One region of the Exiguobacterium sp. s161 genome, then DNA from elsewhere that is predicted to be linked to it. Evidence: riboswitches for the same ligand, from Rfam matches in the RefSeq annotation. Region 1 holds a riboswitch; each other region holds the start of a gene.

Region 1 (5,514 bases):
GCACCGATTGCTGCGAGCTGTGGATGTTGCCCAATTGTCTCGATGCACGTCGCAAGTGCCGTTCCTTCACTAATGTGCGTCGCATCTTGAAGCGAAAACGTCAGCCAAGCGGACACTTCCGGATACGTTTCGAGAATCCGGAACAACACGACAGCTTCCTCGAGCGACGGAATCGTCTCGAATGCTAGCAGATCAGCCCCCGCTTCAATCAACGCTTCGATCCGTGGCCTGTGGAAGGCTTCTAGCACATCCACTGACACCCCATAATGACCGCGATACTCAGAACCATCTGCTAAGTAGGCACCATAAGGACCCACTGATCCCGCGATCAATGCGTCACTCTTCCCGATACGCGTGCGTGCGCTTTGCGCCAAGGTGACCGTTTGTCGAATCAGCGCCTGTGCTTCCTCTGTCGTGATATGACGTTGCTTGAAGCCTTCGATACTTGCTTGATAGCTTGAAGTGATGGCGACATCAGCACCTACTTCAAAGTAATCACGATGGACACGCTCGATCTGTTCCGGTGCTTCGATCAAGAGACGTGCTGACCAAAGCGGGTCGTTCAGATCGAATCCCTTCTGTTCAAGTTCGGTTGCAAGGGCACCATCTAAAATGAGAAAGGGAACTTCCTGTAATCGTTGATCAACTGGATTTTTGATTCGGTACATCTTCAACACTCCGTTTCTGAAAAGAATTCGTGAACGCATGAACGACATAACAGATCACGATGAATGGAATACCACAGTACAAGGCAATTCGTTGTGTCGGATCAAATCCGATACCAATCAGAGAAATCAAACAAACGACGAAAGCGGCGATCGGTACGAATGGAAAGAGTGGTGTGCGATAGACCAATTCGTCGACCGTATGCCCTTCACGAAGAAATTGCTTCCGGAAGCGATACTGGGCCACACTGATACACATCCAAACGACGACGACAGCAAGACCGGAAATCGAGACGAGCGCGATATAGACACTCCCTGCTGCATAGATGCTAGACAGCAAGGCAAGTCCTCCGCCAAGCATGCTGAATAATACGGCTCGAAGTGGAACCCCACTTGGCGTCACCTGGGCGAAGAAGCGTGGAATCATGCGTTCGTTCGCAAGCGACCAGAGCATCCGAGAGGCGGCGTAAAGTCCAGAATTCGCTGCCGACAAGATCGCTGTCAAAATGACGAAGTTCATCACGTCTGCTGCGTAGGGAATTCCGATTCGTTCGAACACGGCGACGAACGGACTTTCGAGTACACCTTTCCCATCCGTTGGCAATAAGACGGCTAATACGATGATCGTACCGACGAAGAAGAGGACGAGTCGCAAAATCGTCGTTCGGATCGCAAGCGGAATCGTCCGTTTCGGATCGACTGCTTCACCCGCCGCGACACCGATTAGTTCCGTTCCCGAGTAAGCAAAGTTCACGGCAAGCATCGTCATGAAGATGACGAAAGCGCCATTTGGAAACAACCCGCCTTCGGTTAACGAAGAAAAGAATGGAGCCGGGCTACCATCTTGCAGTGGAATAAAGCCGACGATCGCTCCCGCACCGAGTAAAATGAAAGCAATGATTGTCACGACCTTAATGGCGGAAAACCAAAACTCGACTTCAGCGAACACGCGAACCTTCAAGACGTTGATACCAAGGATCATCGCAGCGAACAATGCGCTGAACACCCATACAGGAATCGACGGGAACCAACGTTGCATTAAAATGCCTGCTGCCGTGAATTCTGAACCAAGGGCGACCGTCCATGTCAGCCAGTAGAGCCAGGCCACTGTATAACCGGTGCCGGGTCCGATGTACTTCGTTGCGTACTTATGGAATGATCCGGTTTCCGGCATGTGCACGGCGAGTTCACCGAGACTTAACATGACTAAGTAAACGACGACGGCCCCAATCAAATACGATAAAATCGTTCCGACACGTCCTGCTTGTTCCAACGTATAACCTGTACTTAAAAATAATCCGGTTCCAATGACACCACCTAACGACAGCATGATCAGATGACGTGATTCCATCTTGCGTCGAAATGCTCCGCTCGTTTTCATGAATCCATTTCCTCCTCATTCCACCTATTTCAAACAAAAAACGCATCCTCACGGATGCGTCGGTCGACAATTCGGAAATCTTATCGATCGGGTGCAGCACCCGCAGGAATTAGCACAGTATCTTTCGACCTGTTGCTGAGGTTTCATAGGGCCAGTCCCTCCACCTCTCTGGATAAGTATGTAATTGTTCCTAACCATATCAGAATGCAGATAATTCAGTCAACAGGCATTTCCCGATTTTTTTGATAGATCCATAAATTAGATTCAATCAGTTGAAGATGACGTGAAGAGCGTGTTTCGAGCAAAGTACTAAAGAAATGTTTCACTTCGACGGGCTGACCCTTTTCCATGTCCCGTAACATCGATGATTTCATCGTGTCTTCCATTGCATGCATCTGCTTCAGCAAGACCGCTTCTACATCGTCATTAAAGACTGCGCCTTGTTCTTCCATCGCTCGCTTCGCTTCCTTCATGACGTCTTGAATCATCTGATGACCAATTGGGTCCTTGCGAATTGGACCGATGGCAGAGCGAAATAGTGTCGTCACGCCCGCAAATGTCGAAATGAAGAGGTACTTTTGCCACATGTCATCCATGATATGCATCGAGTACGCCATCGGTGCCTTCGCTTTCGCAAAACGTGTTGCAATCTCCTCTAAACGCGCTGTTGGTTTACCGGTTCGTGAACCAAACAATAGCCGATGCGACGGGCTTGTCTGTACAATACGCCCTTCTGCATCAAGCGTCGATTCAATGAAGCAAAGTCCGCCCAGTACTCGATCTTCTCCGAAGACTTCTGTTAACCGTCGTATATGCTGCATGCCGTTCAACAAAGGAATGATGTACGTCTCGCTCGAAACAAATGGCGCAAGATCCTGTAGGACATCATCCAAGTGATAGGCTTTCGTCGAAAGTAAGACGACATCAAATGTGTGATTCAGTCGCATGTCTCGTGTCACTAACTGAGGCGTGATCATAACATCACCATGAGGACTAGTGATCTGTAACCCTGTCTTTTGTAATTGTTCATAGCGCTTCGGACGAACAAGGAATGTCACCTGTTCCCCTTGCTCAGCAAGACGTCCCCCGAAATAACCTCCAACTGCTCCGGCACCTACGACTAAAACATGCATATGCATTACCTCCTTTTTAACTAATCGATTCGTTACTTACTCCTTCACCCTAACATATCGGAAACCATTTTCCTGATTCCTGCTTGAATCACTAAAATGTAAGTTAAGCGTTTGCATTTTAGAAAAAAACGTTTATACTAACTTGTATACAAGTATACTCACTTTAGAAATCAGGTGATTCCATGTCAGAACTGTTATACCCCTTGAAGTGGTTAGCAAAAGCTTCCGCTGGAGATCGTGTCGCACACGAGCTACGGATGCGCATCATTTCAGGAAAGATTGAAAGCGGTACCATTTTATCCGAAAACAAATTAGCCTCTGATTTTTCAGTCAGTCGCTCGCCCGTCCGTGATGCGTTAAAGGTCCTTGCATCCGAACAATTGATTCGTCTCGAACGAATGGGAGCGGTCGTCGTCGGTTTGTCTGAGCGCGACATTCAGGAAATCTATGATGTCCGGCTACTCATTGAAACGTTCGTCTTCGAACGACTCGTCAAAATCGAACGGGCAGAACTCGTCCGTGAACTCAGTAAAATTCTCGAAATGATGAAAGTTGCCATCAAATACAAGGATGCCGATGAATTCTCCTTCCAGGACGTACTGTTTCACGAAACGATCATCCGCTCGATTGATCATGGATATGTCAGCATGATTTGGCAAAATCTCAAACCGGTCATGGAAAGTTTCATCCTCCTATCGATGCGGGTACGATTCGAGGAAGACATCGAAGACTTCGAACGCATCCTCGCGAACCACGCCTTGTACATCGAAGCGATCGAGACAGGGGATCGTGAACGGATGGTTGCTTCCTTACATCAGAACTTTGATGACGTCCAGGAAGTCGAAGATCTCTGGAAAACGCAACAAATGATGTCGAAAGGAGTCGATTCACATGACTGAATACATGTTAGGCGTCGATATCGGAACGACGAGTACGAAAGCAGTCTTATTTACGACAAAAGGAGAGGTCGTCGGACAAACGAACGTCGGTTACCCGCTCCATACACCGAACCGCTCGACGGCGGAGCAGGATCCGGAAGAAATTTTCGATGCGGTTCTCGAATCAATCCGTTTGATCACGAAACGTCATCCGAGCATGCCACCGAAGTTCGTCGCGTTCAGTAGTGCTATGCACAGCTTGATCGCGATGGACGCACAACATCAACCATTGACTGCCTGCATCACATGGGCAGACAGTCGGAGTGAAGCATGGTCGAACAAGATCAAGGAACAATATGGTCTATCAATCTATCACCGGACCGGAACACCGATCCATCCGATGTCACCGCTCAGCAAAATCAGTTGGCTCGTCGAAGATCGTCCGGAGCTCCATGCTCAAACGGAAAAATATGTCGGGATCAAGGAATTCATGTTCCAAAGACTGTTCGGCAGATATGTCATCGACCACTCTCTCGCTTCAGCAACCGGTCTCTTCAACATTCATGAATTAGGCTGGGATACGAGCGCGTTACATGTCGCGGGAATCGATGCAAGCTATTTATCAGAACCCGTACCGACGACGACGTCATGCACTGGACTGAATGTCGATTACGCACGACAAATGGGACTATCCGTTGATACGCCGTTCTTAGTCGGTGCTAGTGACGGTGTCCTCTCCAATCTAGGCGTCAACGCGATTCGCAAAGGGGAAATTGCGATCACGATCGGAACGAGCGGTGCTATCCGAACGATCATTGATCGTCCGCAGACCGATGAAAAAGGACGAACGTTCTGTTACGCGCTGACCGAGGACCACTGGGTCATCGGTGGGCCCGTCAATAATGGCGGAATGGTCTTACGGTGGATCCGAGACGAACTCGCGTCAGCCGAAGTCGAGACAGCAAAACGCCTTGGCATCGATCCGTACGCTGTTTTGACGAAGATTGCCGAACGCGTCCGTCCTGGATCCGACGGGCTATTGTTCCATCCTTACTTGTCCGGTGAACGAGCGCCACTCTGGAATCCGGATGTCAGCGGTTCGTTCTTCGGTTTAACGCTTTCGCACAAAAAAGAGCATATGATCCGGGCGGCACTAGAAGGCGTCATCTACAATCTGTATACCGTCTTCCTCGCACTCGTCGAGTGCATGGACGGTCCCGTGACACGGATTCAGGCAACGGGTGGGTTTGCTCGGTCTGAAGTCTGGCGCCAAATGATGGCGGACATCTTTGAATCGGAAGTCGTCATTCCAGAAAGCTTTGAAAGTTCATGTCTCGGTGCTTGTATTCTCGGACTGTATGCGACGGGGGAAGTCGATTCGTTCGAAGTCGTCTCCGAGATGATTGGGGAAACGCATCGTCATGTACCAAATGAAGAAGCGATGCATGAATATCGTC
Region 2 (5,514 bases), on a different contig from region 1:
ACTAAAAAAGAGTTTGAAGACTTTTTTTCTAGACATAAGACGACGTGTAATCATTCTCTTAACTGAGTAGGATTACACGTTTTTATTCGTCTCGAATCGCCTAATAGGAAGAATTTCTAAGGATTAAGGAGTAACTAAAAAATCTGAGTCCGTGAAGATCGGACTCAGATTTTTTAGTGAAATGATGTAAATTCAGTGTCTCTCTTTTTGATGAAAGTCAGAAAACGCTACTTTATAGGCGTGGACCAGCTGACTTGATCGCATCCGTCGCACTCTCGAAACGGAGGAAATTGTTCTGGAATTTCTCAGCAAGCGAACGCGCTTGTGTGTCGTATTCGTCCGGATTCGACCAGACGCGTACCGGGTTGAGTAACTCACTTGGAACACCAGGAACTTCAAGCGGCATATGAAGTCCAAAGATCGGGTGTTCTTCTGTTGGAATCGTTGCAAGTGTGCCGTTAACGGCAGCGTTGACCATCGTCCGTGTATAGGATAGCTTCATGCGGCTACCTGTTCCGTAAGCACCGCCTGTCCAGCCCGTGTTGACGAGATAAACGGTAACACCATGACGATCGATCAATTCGCCGAGCATCGTCGCATATTTTTCAGGCATCAGTGGAAGGAATGGTGAACCAAAGCATGTCGAGAACGTTGCTTCCGGTTCCGTGACCCCACGTTCTGTCCCAGCGAGTTTTGATGTATATCCTGATAGGAAGTGATACATCGCTTGTTCTTTCGTCAATTTGCTGATCGGAGGCAAGACACCGTACGCATCAGCTGTCAAGAAGACAATCGTCTTCGGATGACCAGCGCGTGACGGAACAGCGATGTTATCGATTGCCGTAATCGGATAAGCAGCACGCGTATTTTCCGTCAACGATGTATCATCGTAATCAGGATGACGGGCTTCGTCGAGTACGACGTTCTCAAGGACGGTTCCGAAACGGATCGCGTCAAAGATTTGTGGTTCTTTTTCACGCGATAGATTGACCGTCTTCGCATAACATCCCCCTTCGATGTTGAAGACACCATCGTGCGACCAACCATGCTCATCGTCACCGATCAATTGACGGCTATCATCGGCTGAAAGGGTGGTCTTACCAGTACCAGATAGACCGAAAAACAAGGCGACGTCGCCTTCGTGTCCGACGTTTGCCGAGCAGTGCATCGAAAGGACGTTTTCTTGTGGCAAGAGGTAGTTCATGACGGAAAAGATCGACTTTTTGATTTCTCCAGCGTATTCCGTTCCACCGATCAAGACGATTCGGTGTTCGAACGACATCGCGATGAACGTCTCGGAGTTCGTTCCGTCAACGGCAGGATCTGCTTTGAAATGTGGCGCGTAGACGACCGTGAACGGTTCGAAGGCAGCCACTTCAGGATACTCGCGTAAAAAGAGTTGTTTGGCAAACAGGTTATGCCAAGCATATTGTGTGAGCACACGGACCGGAAGGGTGAAGTGCGTATCTGCTCCAGCAGCAGCTTCTGTGTAATAGAGATGGTCAGCTTCGTTCATGTAACGAAGAACCTTTTGCAACAATTGTTCAAATTTGTCTCCATCCATTGGTTGGTTGACATGACCCCAATCAATGTGAGACTCGCAGGAAGAATCACGGACGATGAACTTATCTTTTGGTGAACGACCTGTAAATTTCCCCGTTTCTACAGATAATGCGCCGTTCTCAGCAAGGACACCTTCTTCGTTTCGAATCGCATGTTCGACAAGTTCAGCAACAGATAGTTGTTTGAACACATGCTCTTTCTTGAGTAGTTCTTCGATATTCAGGACCGTCATCGGCATCCTGACCCCACCTTTCCCCTACGTTGGTTTTGGCTCACTGCATTTAGTATGACACATTTATTATATATGACATACTAAAGGGAGAGCAATCATTTTCTAGTGCTGATTTCTATTTATCTGGAAACGCTTTCAGCATTAACAGTTTAACATCTCTTTCAAAAAGTTTCGACTAGAATTTGAAACCTTGCTTGACAGAGTAGTTACAACTTTATATCATGTAATTCGTAACGGATACTCTTATTCTGAGCAGGTGGAGGGAACAAGGCCCGAAGAAACCCGGCAACCGTCCTACATTAATTCACATATTAATGAGGGAAAAGGTGCTCTCCTGAAGCGAAGTAAACACTTCGAACGATAAGAGGGTAAAGGAAGAACGCACAACCTTTCCCTGACCATTTTTTGGACTTGGAAAGGTTTTTTTCATTTTACCGTCCCACTCAACTAGGGGAAATGAGTACACCGTCAAATTCTTTTTTGGGAGGGTCATACATGACAAACCTTAATCGCCGACTATTCACGTCGGAGTCAGTCACTGAAGGTCATCCAGATAAAATCTGTGACCAAATTTCGGATTCAATTCTTGATGCAATCCTCGCAGCGGATCCAAACGCGCGTGTTGCGGCAGAAACTTCTGTTACAACAGGTCTCGTTCTCGTTGCAGGTGAGATCACGACATCGACTTACGTCGACATTCCAAAAGTCGTCCGTGAAACGATTCGTGAGATCGGTTATACACGCGCGAAATACGGTTTCGACGCGGACACATGTGCTGTATTGACATCAATCGATGAGCAATCAGCAGACATCGCTCTTGGTGTCGACCAAGCGCTTGAAGCACGTGAAGGTAGCATGTCTGATGCAGAAATCGATGCAATCGGTGCAGGAGACCAAGGTCTCATGTTCGGTTACGCAACGAAAGAAACGCCAGAACTCATGCCACTTCCAATCTCGCTCTCACACCGTCTCGCACGCCGTTTGGCAGAAGTGCGTAAAAACGGTCAACTCGACTACCTTCGTCCGGACGGAAAAACACAAGTCACGGTCGAATACAACGAGAACAACGAGCCGGTTCGTGTCGATACGATCGTTATCTCGACACAACACGCAGAAGAAGTCACGCTTGAGCAAATCCAAGCTGACTTGAAAGAACACGTCATCACACCGGTCATCCCGGCTGAATACATCGACGCAGCAACGAAATTCTTCATCAACCCAACTGGCCGTTTCGTCATTGGCGGACCACAAGGAGATGCTGGATTGACTGGTCGTAAGATCATCGTTGATACGTATGGTGGATACGCACGCCACGGCGGTGGAGCATTCTCAGGTAAAGATCCAACAAAAGTCGACCGTTCAGCTGCATACGCAGCACGTTACGTCGCGAAGAACCTCGTTGCTGCAGGTCTTGCAGACAAAGCAGAAGTTCAACTCGCGTACGCAATCGGTGTCGCGCACCCGGTATCAATCGCGGTTGACACATTCGGTACAGGAAAACTTCCTGAAGCGCAACTCGTCGAATTGGTTGCTGAAAACTTCGATCTTCGTCCGGCTGGAATCATCAACATGCTTGATCTCCGTCGTCCGATTTATCGTCAAACAGCTGCATACGGTCACTTCGGTCGTACAGATGTTGAGCTTCCATGGGAGCAAACAGATAAAGCAGCAGTTCTTGAAGAACAAGCAAAACGTTTCGCATAATCAAAAAGTCCGAGAACCCTACGCGGGTTTTCGGACTTTTTTGTTTACGGGGAACTTTGCAGGAAACGAATGTTTTTTCTAGAAGAGGGTAAAAGTACATGAGTCGATTCGTATGAATACAAAGGGGGGTTCCGATTATGGAAATACGCGAAGCTATTCCAGCTGATGCAGGACGTATTCATGACATTGCTGTCACATCTTGGTTGGATACGTATGCAGAAATCTATTCCGAACGTTCGAAAGCGCATTTCGTGCAGGAGGCGTATCCGCAAGAAGAAGTCGTTCGTGCGATCCGGACGGCGGAAGAAGCACGGGGAGAGTATTTTTATGTCGGAATCATCGATGAGGAAATCGTCGGTTTCATTCATGCTGTTGATGTTGAGGGAACGTGGGAGATCATTCGTCTGTACGTCTTGCCGAAATATCAGCAAAACGGAATCGGACGACGATTGATCCGTGAACTCGAACGACAAGGAGCCATCCCACTCGAAGTCTACGTGGAGGCACGTAACTATAAAGCACGTCAGTTTTTGACCTCATTCGGTTTTGAAGAACTCAGTGAGATGACGGAAGAAGTCTTTGGGCAAGTAGAATCTGTCATTCGTCTTCGCCATGTCGCCTCGTGAAATCCGTCTTGGGACGGTTTCGTGTACGTTTGAAATAAGGTATCGTAAAAAGGAAGTATGAAGTGAAGAGGTGAGTTTGTGGTTGAACAACCAACAGGAATCATCGTATTAGTCTATCCGTTACAACTGCGTGCCCGTCCGAGTGAAGCTTTGATTCGGGTACTCGAACGAGAGTATGAAGTATTGCTCGTCGACGCACCACGTCGCATCTCGTTTGAAGAACATGGTCAACTGTTAAAAGAAGCATTACGTGAAGCCGGGAAACGCAAGCTACCGATTCATATCGTCGCCTGCAGCATGGGCGCACTCGTCGTCAATCGTCTGTTGCAAGAATATGAATTACCGGTCGCAAGCCTTGCATTCATTTCACCGTTGTTTGATTGGCACCCTTCGAAACAACTCGGAGGCGTCAAACAAGTCTTCGCAAGTGCGTTCGATCGTTTCCGGCCCGATGCGCCACTCGGTACGTTGCCGTTTGGTCAAAGTACGGAAGATACCGTTCGCATCGGTGAACTGACCTATGCACAGTACCGGGAAATCGAAGAAGAGATCGTCGTACATGACGAGGAACGAAAAAAACTGCCGCGTGTGAACTTGGCTTGTTTTTATGCACCGGACGATCAGTTCGCAGACGTCAAGTTGACACTTGAAGTATGCCGGAAAATGGGTGGCGATCAGATTTACTTACAACGTCTACACGGTTTTCCGCATTTTAGTTTCGAACGGTTGAACACACGGTTCGCAGAAAAATTAATGTTGTTCTTTAAGCTTGTGGAAGAATGAAATAACAAAAGTGATGCCTCTAAAAAAGGGGCATCACTTTTTTGTGCCCATCATCCGCCTACTTTTTTCTCGATCGCGATGATGAACGGGGGATGATTTTGTTGGTTCAAGAAGCGATACTGGAGAACGGCATAATCTTGCTGATCAAGGGCTGTGACGTAATCGAGGACAGCATCACGTTCTCGTTTTCCTTCCAAGTGACCGTGATAGACGACGAGGACGACAAGACCGCCGGGAGCGAGGACCGGGAGGAGGGCATCAAGTGCTTCGAGCGTCTCTTCTCCGGTCGTCGTGATTGATTTGTCGCTTCCAGGCAGGTATCCGAGATTGAAGACACCAGCGCGGACAGGACGTTGTTCGTCCGAAAGACGGGCACCGACATGGATGTGGCTTTCATGATAAAGGTCGACGCGTGCTAACATTCCGGCTTTGTCAAGACGTCGCGTCGATTCCTCAATGGCTTGTGCCTGGACGTCGAACGCAAGGACCCTTCCTTCTGGACCGACACGTTCTGCTAAAAACTGTGTATCATGTCCATTTCCGGCAGTCATATCGACGACGCAGTCTCCGGGTTCGATAACGGACTCGAGTAATTGTTTCGTATAA
Region 3 (5,514 bases), on a different contig from region 1:
CGTGTCTGATCGAGAATCGTCAAGATACGATCTTCGTAACGGATACTTTGAACGAATGTAGTCATCGGCTGAGTTCCTCCGTTACGTCAAAGTTTCGTAAATCATCGAATGTCCGGCATTCTGTACGGCGTTTGATTAACGCCGCTCCTAGACGAAGAGCGTGACGTTTCCGCTCTAAGCGTTCCGTCGTTGAATCGATTGATTCTAAATCAGCGACCGGTGCAAGACCAATCGTCCGCCGAATCAATTCGCAACCGGCAAAGCCAAGGGCATCCTGCAAGATCGTGCTCAATACATCGTCGACGAGCCCCGATGTCCGGAATGGTTCGACGGCTTCCCGTTCCCATAATGCACGGAACGTTGAAGCGAACGTCAGCCAGAACGTATCGATATCCTTGATTCGGGCGTCACGTCGTGTAGGGTAATCCGGATATGCTGCGAAGAATAGATGCGCAATGAACTGCCCGACATCGAATCCGAATGGACCATAAAAGGCGAATTCTGGATCGATGACTTTCGTTTCCGTCGCCGAGGCGAAGATGCTGCCTGTATGTAGATCGCCGTGCAGCAATGCATCTCCTTTCGTGATGAAGAGCGCTTCGAGTTTTGCGACTTCGCGTTTCAACTCATCGTCTGCCCATAGACGTGCCACCTCTTCTTCGAGTCCGGCTTCAATCTCGTTCGTTTCCGCGTCATGAAACGGATCCGTGAAGATTAATTTTTCCGTGATGTCGCACAAGTCTGGATTGTAGTACGTTCGGGCGACACGTTTCTTTTCAACCGGACCAAGTGCAAAGTCCGATGTATGGAATAACGTCCGAGCGAGATAAGAACCGATATGTTCCGCAAGCAACGGATACTGTTCACCTGCGAGTAAACCGCTTCGAACGATCGTCAGATGTGAAAGATCTTCCATGACCGTATACGCCTCTTCATGACTAGCATGAAAAACACGCGGCACGAACGGTACGGCATGCCGTGCGAATTCACGGAGTGCGGATTGCTCGATCCACGCTCGTTCGAGCGATAACGGCCAGCTCTCCCCGACGACCTTCGCATATGGTAATGCTTGTTTTAAAATCAAGCGATGTTCGCCTTCTCGAATCCGAAAGACGAGGTTGAGGTTCCCGTCGCCAATCTCTTCTGCTTCGACAGTTCCGTCGCCGATCAGTCCTAATGTCCGAACACGATCAATCGCGTCCTGTTCTGTGAATGCTTTATATGTCATCTCAGTTTCCCCCTATGTGATACACGAAAAAGCGCCTCTTTTCGTCATCGAAAAGAGGCGCAGAAAAGTCACTGCGTCCTCTTATCTCTCAGACGAAACGTCTGTTGGATGTAGCACCGTGCCTAGTGGTCGGTTGCTGCGGCGTCATCGGGCCAATTCCCTCTGCCAACTCGCGATAAGAGTCGTATGTAGTTGTCGTGTGTGATATTGATTTGAATCTTACGCAATCGACTTCCTCGCTGTCAAATCGAAATCAAGCAGAAACGGATATCATTTTTATGCCATCTATAGAAAGAGTATTTTCAAAAAAATAAATTTTCTAAAAATAGTTTGACAAGTAGCGATTCTCATGTAAAAATTGCAATTAGATTTCACAATTTCATCCAATTCTTATCAAGAGCAGACGGAGGGACAAGCCCTACGATGTCGCAGCAACCGACCTTTTGGCACGGTGCTAATTCTTGCAGCTACTAAGCTGACAGATAAGAGTCCACGTTCGAATCATTCATGGTCTCTTGTCGCTGACGAGAGACCATTTTTTTGTTGAAGGAGGAAAGACATGGCTTATATCACTGCTACTTATCAATTGACTGCCCGTGATCGACTCGAGCAACGCGCTGAACAACTCGCGCTTGGTCTGACAGTCGGTTCTTGGACGGAACTGAATCATCTCGAACAACAACAACTCGCCTCGTTCAAAGGGGAAGTCGTACATACCGAAGAGCGCGATGGCAAAGGATATATCACGATTCGTTACCCGGAACATAACGTATCGCGCGACTTTTCTGCGATTCTAACGACCGTCTTCGGGAAACTCTCACTCGACGGTGAAATCAAACTAACGGAATTGCTATTACCCGATACATTTACGTCGGACTTTCCAGGTGCGAAATTCGGGATCGAAGGGGTCCGCTCCTTGATTGGTGTCGAAGATCGCCCATTATTAATGAGCATCTTCAAAGGAGTCATCGGACGGGATTTATCGTTCCTTCGTGATCAACTCGAAGGACAACTCGCTGGTGGGATTGACCTCGTCAAAGACGATGAGATCCTATACGACAATCCGTTGACACCGACGATTGACCGGGCACGAATCGGACGTGAGGTCATCGATGCTCACTTCCACCGGACCGGTAAACGTGCGTTATATGCGATCACACTCAGTGGTCCCGTCTTTACGCTCAAGGATCAAGCCAAGCGATTGATTGATGCTGGAGCGACTGCTTTCTTGCTGAATACCTTCACATACGGACTCGACGTCTTACGCGAACTGGCGAGTGATCCGGAAATCAACGTTCCGATCTTCAATCATCCAGCATATAGCGGTGCGTTGATTGCTAGCCCGAATCACGGAGTCGCTGCCCCTGTCTTACTCGGCACATTACCGCGTGCTGCTGGAGCAGACTTGACGCTATTCCCGTCTCCTTACGGCAATGTCGCTTTGCCAAAGGATGTCGCCCGTGGCATCGCGGTCGAAGCGACCCGTCTCGGTCAGACGAAATCGATCTTCCCGGTTCCTTCAGCTGGTATTCATCCTGGACTCGTCGCTCAACTCGTACGGGACTTCGGTATCGATTCCGTCATCAACGCCGGCGGCGGCGTACATGGTCATCCGCAAGGTGCTGCGGCTGGTGTCATTGCTTTCCGTCAGGCACTCGATGCGGCACTCGCAAATGAATCCCTATCGGCGGCAGCATCGCGTCATGAAGAATTACGGATCGCCCTCGACGCTTGGGGGATCAAGTCATGACCGTACGGATTCTTTGTGACTTCGACGGTACGGTGACGACGCAAGATAATATCATCGCACTCATGCAACAATTTGCGCCAGCGAGTGACTTCGAACCGTTGAAACGCGGCGTACTCGACCGGACGCTATCGATTCAGAGTGGTGTCGGGCAAATGTTCGCACTTCTGCCGTCTGACGGAAAAACAGCCTATCTTGACTTTTTGTTGGAGCGTGCAGTCATTCGCGACGGATTTTCGGAGTTACTTCAGTACAGTCGTCGTCAAGGAATCGATTTTTCGATCGTCAGCGGTGGAATGGACTTTTTCGTCGAACCGATCTTAGCGCCATTGCTTGAACAAGAACAGATTTACTGTAACGTCGCCGATTTCAGTGGTCCATTCGTCCATATCGATTGGCCAAACACCTGCGATGCCCATTGCACGAACGGGTGCGGCTGTTGTAAAACGTCCGTTGCCCGGGCATTGCGCAAAGACGATGACGTCATCATCGTCATCGGTGACTCGGTGACGGACTTCGAACTCGCGAAACAAGCGGATCGTGTCTATGCCCGTGATTATCTGATCACGTTGTGTGAAGAGAACGATATCGCCTATACACCGTTTGAGACGTTCCACGATATCGTTCATGATTTAACACGAGCGGAGGTGACAACATGACATTCATGCGACGGTATGAAGAGCTACGCGCCATCAAACAAGAGCTTGCGGCGCGCGATTGGTTCCCTGGTACGAGTGGCAATCTCGCCATTCGGACGTCCGGTGTCCCGGTTGAATTCCTTGTGACGGCAAGCGGAAAAGATAAACGGCAGACGACTCCTGACGACTTCGTTCATGTCGATGCGACCGGTCAATTGATTGGTGAGCAATCCGGGCGTCCTTCCGCTGAGACATTGCTCCATGTCGAAGTGTTCAATCGAACGGACGCCGGTTGTTCTCTGCATGTCCATACGATTGCGAACAATGTGATTTCGGAACTCTATGGCGATCAAGGCAGTATCACCTTTTCCGGTCAAGAAATCATCAAGGCACTCGGACACTGGGAAGAGGATGCGACGGTCACGGTACCGATCATTCCGAATCATGCGGACATCCCGACGCTTGCCGTTGCTTTTGCACCTCATGTCACAGCGGATAGTGGTGCCGTCCTGATCCGCAATCACGGGATCACGGTCTGGGCACCGACCGCCTTTGAAGCAAAGAAACACCTCGAAGCCTTCGAGTTTTTATTCAATTACACGTTGACGTTGCAATCATGCCGTCAATCCATTCATTAAAAGGAGGAATCATCTCATGGCAACAGTCTTATTCCAAGAAACAAACACACGGTATACGGATCAAACGGAAGTCGCTGACTTCCTTGCGTCACGCGGCGTTCTTTACGAACAGTGGGACGTTTCGAAACTTCCAGCGCCTCTCGTTGAGAACTTCACACTGACGGATGCAGACAAACAAACGATTCTCGATACGTTCGCTCCTGAAATCAAAGACGTATCAGAACGTCGTGGGTATCAGACAGCTGATATCATCTCACTTTCGGATACGACACCGAACCTTGATGAGTTGCTCGTCAACTTCCAGAAAGAACATCACCATACGGATGATGAAGTTCGTTTCATCGTCAGCGGTCATGGCGTCTTCGCGATCAAAGACGAAGAGGTCGGCTACTACAATATCGAACTCAATCCTGGTGATTTGATTTCCGTTCCTGTTAACACACGCCACTACTTTACGCTTCAAGACGATCGTAAAGTCGTTGCTGTTCGGATCTTCGTCACGACAGACGGCTGGGTTCCGATTTATGAAAACGAGACGTCAACGGTCTCTTAAGATCGATATAAGCGCTGATTTCCTTCATATGAAGGAAATCAGCGCTTTTCTTATCGCACAAACATATCACTACATTGACACGTAACCGATATAATGAAGGAAAAGCGATGAGGAAGTGAGCGTCATGCATATTCGTCCCGTAACGGAACACGACTTACCAGCGATTCTCGCCATCTATAACGAAGGCATTGAAGATCGGATCGCAACGCTTGAGACCGACCAAAAGGACTTATCCTTCATGACCCAGTGGTATGCGGAACGCACCGATCGATATGCCGGATATGTCGCTGAAGATGACACAGGTGTCCTCGGCTTCATTTCCCTCGATCCGTATAATCCGCGTCCTGTCTACGCATCCGTCGGTGAGATTTCGGTTTATATCACCCGGACACATCGTGGACAAGGGATTGGCACACGTTTGCTCGAAACGATTGAACAACATGCCCGTGATCATCAGATGCATAAGCTGATCCTCTTTACCTTCCCATTCAATAAAATCGGACAAAAACTCTATATCCGCTCCGGGTTCCGGATCGTCGGAACGTTTAAGGAGCAAGGACAGTTGAACGGCGAATATGTCGACGTCATGGCGATGGAGAAACGCTTGCGATAGGATTCATTGAATGCCAGACAGGGAATAGTCAATCCGATTCATTGAGAGAGGATGAACCTAATGGATATTCAACAAATTCGTAATGCAACACTCGTTG

What was found. Region 1 has a riboswitch for S-adenosylmethionine ahead of KNQ14_RS11560 (amino acid permease). Riboswitches for the same ligand answer to the same signal wherever they lie in the genome.
Positions count from the first base shown of each region.
Region 2: it holds a riboswitch for S-adenosylmethionine, as region 1 does, so the genes downstream of both, metK (methionine adenosyltransferase) here and KNQ14_RS11560 (amino acid permease) in region 1, are expected to answer to the same signal.
Region 3: it holds a riboswitch for S-adenosylmethionine, as region 1 does, so the genes downstream of both, KNQ14_RS13725 (2,3-diketo-5-methylthiopentyl-1-phosphate enolase) here and KNQ14_RS11560 (amino acid permease) in region 1, are expected to answer to the same signal.

Region 1 covers NZ_JACSNH010000004.1:68,353-73,866, reverse strand. The annotation lists gene mmuM (homocysteine S-methyltransferase) at 1-668, opposite strand, end outside; gene KNQ14_RS11560 (amino acid permease) at 643-2,046, opposite strand; SAM riboswitch class I at 2,124-2,225, opposite strand; gene KNQ14_RS11555 (ketopantoate reductase family protein) at 2,262-3,179, opposite strand; gene KNQ14_RS11550 (GntR family transcriptional regulator) at 3,362-4,078, shown strand; gene gntK (gluconokinase) at 4,071-5,514, shown strand, end outside.
Region 2 covers NZ_JACSNH010000001.1:533,021-538,534, forward strand. The annotation lists gene KNQ14_RS02560 (EAL and HDOD domain-containing protein) at 1-1, shown strand, start outside; gene pckA (phosphoenolpyruvate carboxykinase (ATP)) at 233-1,801, opposite strand; SAM riboswitch class I at 2,036-2,162, shown strand; gene metK (methionine adenosyltransferase) at 2,291-3,499, shown strand; gene KNQ14_RS02575 (GNAT family N-acetyltransferase) at 3,637-4,125, shown strand; gene KNQ14_RS02580 (serine aminopeptidase domain-containing protein) at 4,204-4,908, shown strand; gene mnmM (tRNA 5-(aminomethyl)-2-thiouridylate-methyltransferase MnmM) at 4,959-5,514, opposite strand, start outside.
Region 3 covers NZ_JACSNH010000006.1:21,883-27,396, forward strand. The annotation lists gene mtnA (S-methyl-5-thioribose-1-phosphate isomerase) at 1-65, opposite strand, end outside; gene mtnK (S-methyl-5-thioribose kinase) at 62-1,228, opposite strand; SAM riboswitch class I at 1,307-1,410, opposite strand; SAM riboswitch class I at 1,616-1,717, shown strand; gene KNQ14_RS13725 (2,3-diketo-5-methylthiopentyl-1-phosphate enolase) at 1,788-2,978, shown strand; gene KNQ14_RS13730 (2-hydroxy-3-keto-5-methylthiopentenyl-1-phosphate phosphatase) at 2,975-3,634, shown strand; gene KNQ14_RS13735 (methylthioribulose 1-phosphate dehydratase) at 3,631-4,251, shown strand; gene KNQ14_RS13740 (1,2-dihydroxy-3-keto-5-methylthiopentene dioxygenase) at 4,268-4,804, shown strand; gene KNQ14_RS13745 (arsinothricin resistance N-acetyltransferase ArsN1 family A) at 4,929-5,417, shown strand; gene KNQ14_RS13750 (MBL fold metallo-hydrolase) at 5,478-5,514, shown strand, end outside.